Amycolatopsis sp. NBC_01488: one gene and its partner. The protein of the gene in region 1 interacts with the protein of each later gene in a pairwise test. Links are inferred from orthologs where the notes say so. Each region holds a gene or a part of one and is shown in the gene's direction. Other genes may lie near its edges.

What was found.
Region 2: the proteins of rplI (region 1) and lon interact in binary tests that used the Escherichia coli proteins (3 or more experiments, as listed by UniProt). The link is inferred for Amycolatopsis sp. NBC_01488 from one-to-one orthologs.

Annotation. Positions count from the first base shown.
Region 1 is NZ_CP109434.1:2,449,172-2,452,653, reverse strand. What follows is about bases 410-3,168. They hold rplI (50S ribosomal protein L9), read left to right. Parts: upstream 410-1,439; coding sequence 1,440-1,898; downstream 1,899-3,168. Other genes in these bases: OG738_RS11755 (hypothetical protein), read left to right, coding at 2,977-3,168; OG738_RS11760 (DUF3558 domain-containing protein), read left to right, coding at 2,373-2,975; OG738_RS11765 (hypothetical protein), read left to right, coding at 2,026-2,376; rpsR (30S ribosomal protein S18), read left to right, coding at 1,177-1,425; OG738_RS11780 (single-stranded DNA-binding protein), read left to right, coding at 615-1,133. In the rest of the region: OG738_RS11790 (hypothetical protein), read left to right, coding at 1-168; more of rpsF, read left to right, coding at 271-409; more of OG738_RS11755, read left to right, coding at 3,169-3,482.
Region 2 is NZ_CP109434.1:1,713,838-1,717,277, forward strand. The notes cover bases 362-3,376. They hold lon (endopeptidase La), read left to right. Parts: upstream 362-675; coding sequence 676-3,078; downstream 3,079-3,376. Other genes in these bases: OG738_RS08130 (SAM-dependent methyltransferase), read left to right, coding at 362-575; OG738_RS08140 (class I SAM-dependent methyltransferase), read right to left, coding at 3,145-3,376. Also shown: more of OG738_RS08130, read left to right, coding at 1-361; more of OG738_RS08140, read right to left, coding at 3,377-3,440.

The DNA of each region.
Region 1 (3,482 bases):
GACCAGGCCGGGCAGGGCGCCGACATCCGCGACGCGGGCAACGCGCAGTCGCTGGCTTCGCCCGGCTCGGCGAACGACGTCCAGCTGCCGATGCTGCTCGCGGTGATCGTGCTCGCCGGCGTCACGGCCGGGCTCGTCCGGACCTGGGTCGTGCGGCGCGCGAGCTGACCCCGCTGTCCGGCCCTGCCGGTACCCCCAGGTAGCCTTACCTGGACAAACCCTCCTGCCACGGACAGTCCGTGGCCGCGAGCCCATAGGAGGTGAGTGGTTGTGTCACGCCATTACGAGGTAATGGTCATCCTGGACCCCACGCTCGACGAGCGCACGGTCGCCCCCACGCTGGACAACTTCCTCAACGTGATCCGCACTTCGGGCGGTTCCGTGGAGAAGGTCGACGTCTGGGGCCGTCGTCGTCTCTCGTACGAGATCAAGAAGCACGCGGAGGGCATCTACGCCCTGCTCGACCTGAACTCGTCCTCGGACGCGGTGAAGGAGCTGGACCGCCAGCTGTCGCTGCAGGAGACCGTGCTCCGCACCAAGGTCATGCGTCGCGAGATCAAGCGCGCCGCGGCCAAGCCCGCTGCCGCCAAGGCCTGAGCCGAAGGGTATTCCCGATGGCTGGAGACACCGTCATCACGGTGATCGGCAACCTCACGTCCGACCCGGAACTGCGCTTCACCCCGTCCGGTGCGGCGGTCGCGAACTTCACCGTCGCGTCCACGCCCCGCACGCTCGACAAGCAGTCGGGCGAGTGGAAGGACGGCGAGGCGCTGTTCCTGCGCTGCAACATCTGGCGCCAGGCGGCGGAGAACGTCGCCGAGTCCCTGACCCGCGGCGCCCGCGTCGTCGTGCAGGGCCGCCTGAAGCAGCGGTCTTTCGAGACGAAGGAAGGCGAGAAGCGGACCGTCGTCGAGCTCGAGGTCGACGAGATCGGCCCCTCGCTGCGTTACGCCACGGCCAAGGTCAACAAGGTCAGCCGCGGTGGCGGCGGCGGTGGTGACTTCGGCGGCGGCGGTGGCGGCGGGAACCGCGGTGGCGGCGGTGGCGGAATGCCGGCCGACGACCCGTGGGGTTCCGCCCCGGCCGCCAGCAGCGGCGGTGGCGGCGGCTTCTCGGACGAGCCCCCGTTCTGATCTCGTACACACCCACACAGATTTGAGATTCCAGGAGTAACCAGTGGCCAAGCCACCCATCCGCAAGCCCAAGAAGAAGGTCTGCGTGTTCTGCAAGGCCGAGAAGAAGGGCCGCCCGGAACTGATCGACTACAAGGACACCAACCTGCTGCGGAAGTACATCTCCGACCGCGGCAAGATCCGTGCCCGTCGCGTCACCGGCAACTGCAGCCAGCACCAGCGTGACATCGCCATCGCGGTCAAGAACTCCCGCGAGATGGCGCTGCTGCCCTACACCTCGACCGCGCGCTAAGGGAGGGCACTGACATGGCGAAGATCATCCTCACCACGGACGTGGCCAACCTGGGCGGCCCCGGCGACATCGTCGAGGTCAAGGACGGCTACGCGCGCAACTACCTGCTCCCGCGGGGCTACGCGATCGCGGCCTCCAAGGGCGCGGAGAAGAACGTGCGCACCATCCAGCGGGCGCAGGAGAGCCGTCGCATCCGCGACCTCGACCACGCCAAGGAGATCAAGGCGACGCTGGAGGGCCTCGGCGCCGTCCAGCTCACCGGCAAGGCGGCCGAGGGCTCGAAGAAGCTCTTCGGTTCGATCACCGCCGGCGAGATCGTCGACGCGATCAAGGCGGCCGGTGGCCCGCTGCTCGACAAGCGCGTCATCGAGCTGCGCGACCACATCAAGACCGTCGGCAAGCACTCGGTCGGCGCCCGGCTGCACCCGGACGTCAAGGTCGACGTGCGGCTCGAGGTCAAGGCCTCGCAGTAAGGCGGTACGCCGCGACAGGCGGGTCGCTCCTTCGGGAGCGGCCCGCCTTCACGCGTTTCGGGGGAACGCCGGACACACCGGCGCCGTCGTAGGACAATGGAGCGGGACGCGAAGGGAGCGCACTCGGATGGGTGACCAGGTCAGCATGTCCGCGCCGGCCGGGGGTGGTTTCACGTTCGACGCCGACAAGATCGACGGCGTCATCAAGAAGTGGCAGGACCTCCAGGCCGACCTCAAGCGCGACTACGACGACGCCAACCTGATGGCGAACGTCAAGGCGCCCGGCAAGGAGTTCGCCAGCGGCGACTGGGAGAAGCTCGCGAACCCGTCCGGCAAGGCGTTCCTCGAGCAGAACCAGAAGATGCAGGAGTACGTCAAGAACTACATCGACGCGCTCACCGCGGCGAAGCAGAAGATCACCACCAAGGAGTCGGACACGCAGGCCGACCTTTCGCAGACGGGGAACCCGGCCACGTGAACCGACGACTTCTCGCCGTCCCGGCACTGGTCTTCGCCGTGCTCGCCGTCGGCGGTTGCTCCGCCAAGACGCGGGGCACCGCGAACCCGGCGGAGACGACGGACTCCAGCAGCAGCGAGACCTCCCGCTCCGCCGCCGACTCCGCGCCGCGGGTGCCGGAGCCGCTGAACGCCGCGAACATCACTTCGGACGCCTGCACCACCATCAACGCGGACGGCCGCGCCACGCTGAGCCTCGGCGACGGTACCTCGCGCAGCACGGCGAACGGCCCCAGCTGCACGTTCCAGGAAGCCGCCGACCCGGGCAACCAGATCGACGTGACCACGGTGACGGCGAACAAGAACGGCCTCCAGGACGTCTACGACACCAAGGCGAACGACGCCTACTTCGGCGAGACGCAGGCGGACGGGTACCCGGCCGTCTACGCCGCCGCGCTGGACGACCGCAAGGACGGCAAGTGCGGCCTGTTCGTCGGGGTGACCGACCAGCTGGCGGTCAACATCCTGGTCCAGTACGACCACGGCTCGGGCGCGTCGGACCCGTGCTCGGTGGCGCAGAAGTTCGGTGAGGCGATGATCCACACCTTGAAGGAGGGCTGAGATGCTGGAGCTGGTGCTGCTCGGCGGCTTCGCCGCCTACAACATGGCGACCACGCACTCGGACGACCACACGTCGCAGCAGGGTGACCGCAAGATCGACTGCTACGACATCTGGGACAAGATCACGCACGGGCCCGGCACCGGCTCGATCGAGAACGGGCAAGCGGCGGCCAGCCGGCTCAAGGGCGCCTACGCGGACCGGCTCACCACGATCGACAGCCTGGCCAAGGAGATGGACGCGGCCTGGACGGGCGGCGGCTCCGAGGCCGCGCAGAACGCGGGCGCGCACCCGCTGCGGGTGTGGATGGAGGACTCGGGCACCAAGCTCACCGACTCCGACAAGTACCTCGGCGAGCAGAACACCGCGTTCACCACGGTGCACGCGAAGGTGCAGGAAGTCCCGAAGGACCCGCCGAAGAACAACCTGCTCAACTCGATCACGCCGTGGACGACCGACACCGACCGGGCGATCCGCGACTACAACACCAAGGGCCAGGCCAACGTCGA
Region 2 (3,440 bases), 740 kb from region 1 along the record:
TCGTCCGGGACCGGCTGCCCGCCGGTGAGCGGGCGTCGGTGGTCTACGTGGACTACGAGCCGGTGGCGGCCGCGCACTCGCGGCTGATCCTGGAGCGCGAAGGCGCCACGGACTGGGCGGGGCTCGTCGAGCGGGACATCCGCCGCCCGAAGGAGATCTTCGGAGACGACGTCACGCGCGAGCTGATCGACTGGTCGCGGCCGGTGTGCCTGCTGATGATCACGGTCATGCACTTCATCGGCCCGTCGGACGACCCGGACGGCCTGATGGCGACGTACCGGTCGAAGCTCGCGCCGGGCAGCTGGCTGGCGCTGACGCACGGCACGTGCCGGGACGACGCCCCGCCGGACCGCGCGGCCGAGGTTCGCCGCTTCATCGAGGCGTACCAGGCGACGTCGAACCCCGCGTGGCTGCGATCCGCGGACGAGCTGCTCCCGTGGTTCGGCGGCTGGCCGCTGCTCCCGCCGGGGATGACATCGTTGCCGGACTGGCGCCCGGAGACGCCGCCGACGCCGATCGACGCCGAGACGCGCCCCTTCGCGTGGTGTGCCGTCGCGCGTCGCCCAGGCCTCTGAACTGGGCTTTTACTGATCGCTGTGGGCGAACGCACCATCGGAAACAAACCCACCCTTCGGAGAGTTGAGCTAGGCAGACTCAACTACACGAGGAGTGCACATGTCCGACACCCGCCTCCTGCCCGTGCTCCCGCTCGATGACGACGTCGTGCTGCCGGGCATGGTCGTCCCGCTCGACCTGACCGACACCGAGACGCGGGCAGCGGTGGAGTCCGCCCAGGCCAAGACGCCGAGCCAGGCCTCGTTCCCCGGCATCCGGTCGACCGGCGCCACCAAGGCCGAGGTCCTGATCGTCCCGCGCGTCCACGGCGAGTACGCCGAGTTCGGCACCGTCGCGACGGTCGAGCGCATCGGCCGCGTGCCTGGCGGCAAGGCCGCCGTCCTGCTGCGCGGCACGAGCCGCGCGCTCGTCGGCCGGATCGCCGACGGCCCCGGCGCGGCCCGCTGGGTGCACGCCGAGGACGCCACCGAGACCACGGACGACCAGACCGCCAAGCTCGCGGCCGAGTACAAGGCCGTCGTCATCTCGATCCTCCAGCAGCGCGGCGGCTGGCAGCTGATCGACGCCGTCCAGCAGGTCGAGGACGCCTCCGCGATCGCCGACCTGTCCGGCAACGCGCCGTACCTCGACACCGAGCAGAAGCTCGAGCTGCTGACCACGCTCGACGTCAGCGCACGCCTGGAGAAGGCGCTCGAGTGGAGCAAGGCGCACCTCGCCGAGCTCGAGGTCACCGACACCATCCGCAAGGACGTCGCCGAGGGCATGGAGAAGCAGCAGAAGGAGTTCCTGCTGCGCCGCCAGCTCGAGGCCATCCGCAAGGAGCTCGGCGAGCTCGACGGCACCGTCCAGGACGACGACTACCGCGCTCGCGTCGAAGGGGCCGAGCTGCCCGACGCCGTGAAGAAGGCCGCGCTGGCCGAGGTGGACAAGCTGGACCGCACGTCCGAGCAGTCCCCCGAGGGCGGCTGGATCCGCACCTGGCTGGACACCGTCCTGGAGCTGCCCTGGAACGAGCGCACCGAGGACAGCTACGACATCGCCGCCGCGCGCGCCGTGCTCGACGCGGACCACGCGGGCCTCGACGACGTCAAGGAACGCATCATCGAGTACTTGGCCGTGCGCAAGCGCCGCACCGAGTCGGGCCTGGGCGCGGTCGGCGGCCGCCGTTCCGGCGCCGTGCTCGCCCTCGCCGGTCCTCCCGGGGTCGGCAAGACGTCGCTGGGTGAGTCCGTCGCGAAGGCCATGGGCCGCAAGTTCGTCCGGGTGGCGCTGGGCGGCATCCGCGACGAGGCGGAGATCCGCGGCCACCGCCGCACCTACGTCGGCGCGCTGCCCGGCCGGATCGTCCGCGCCATCAAGGAAGCCGGCTCGATGAACCCGGTCGTGCTGCTCGACGAGATCGACAAGGTCGGCGCCGACTACCGCGGCGACCCGACCGCGGCGCTGCTCGAAGTGCTGGACCCGGAACAGAACCACACGTTCCGCGACCACTACCTCGAGGTCGAGCTGGACCTGTCCGACGTCGTGTTCCTGGCGACGGCCAACGCGCTGGAGACCATCCCCGGCCCGCTGCTGGACCGCATGGAGCTCGTCACGCTGGACGGCTACACCGAGCACGAGAAGGTCACCATCGCCCGCGACCACCTGCTCCCCCGCGAGCTGGAGCGCGCCGGGCTGGGCGCTTCGGACGTCACGCTGACCGACGCCGCGTTCAGCCGGATCGCCGCCGAGTACACCCGCGAGGCGGGCGTGCGTGCGGCGAACCGCACGATCGCGAAGGTGCTGCGGAAGATCGCGACCAAGGTGGCGCTCGACGAGGTGTCCCTGCCGCTGACGGTGGACGCCCCGGATCTCGACACCTACCTCGGCCGGCCGCGGCACCTGCCCGAGTCGTCGCTGCCCGCGTCGACCCAGCGGACGTCCATCCCGGGCGTCGCGACGGGCCTGGCGGTGACCGGGGCCGGCGGTGACGTCCTCTACATCGAGGCGTCGCTGGCGGACAAGGAGTCCGGCGCGTCCGGGCTGCAGCTGACCGGCCAGCTCGGCGACGTGATGAAGGAGTCCGTCCAGATCGCGCTGTCCTACCTGCGCTCGCACGGCGCGGAGCTGGAACTGCCGGTGGGCGACCTGCGGGAGCGCGGCATCCACGTGCACGTCCCGGCGGGCGCGGTGCCGAAGGACGGGCCGTCGGCGGGCGTCACGATGACGACGGCGCTGGCGTCGCTGCTCTCGGGCCGCGTGGTCCGCGCGGACGTCGCGATGACCGGCGAGGTGTCGCTGACCGGCCGCGTCCTGCCGATCGGCGGCGTGAAGCAGAAGCTGCTGGCGGCGCACCGGGCGGGGATGAAGACGGTGATCATCCCGCAGCGCAACGAGCCGGACCTCGACGACGTCCCGGCCGAGGTGCTGTCCCAGCTCGACGTGCACGCGGTGGCCAATGTCCGCGAGGTCCTCGACCTCGCGCTGACGCCGGCTTCGACGCCGGTTTCCCAGGCGGCGTAACCCCGAACGCCGCCACCCGAAACGGCCGGTTTCCCCCTCGCACGGGGAAACCGGCCGTTCTCTTCGTCAGAGCCGCCGCGCGGCGATCAGGTAGCCGGTGCCGAGCAGGCCCGCGGCGCCGCGGCCGACGGTCGTCTCCGGCCGCCGGTGCCGCCGGTCCAGCCGGTCGAGCGGCGGCACCAGCGCGGTGACGTCGTAGAACAGCGTGTCCTCCGGCTGCAGTCCGGCCCGCCACAGCTCGTGGCGAAGCCGCCTCGGGGTGTACGCCTCGATGCCGGTGCGGCGCGCGCCGTGTCGCCGCGGGAAGCGCAGGGCGTCCTCCAGGCCGCCGAGCACGCGGCGCGCCGGCCAGTAGAGGCCCC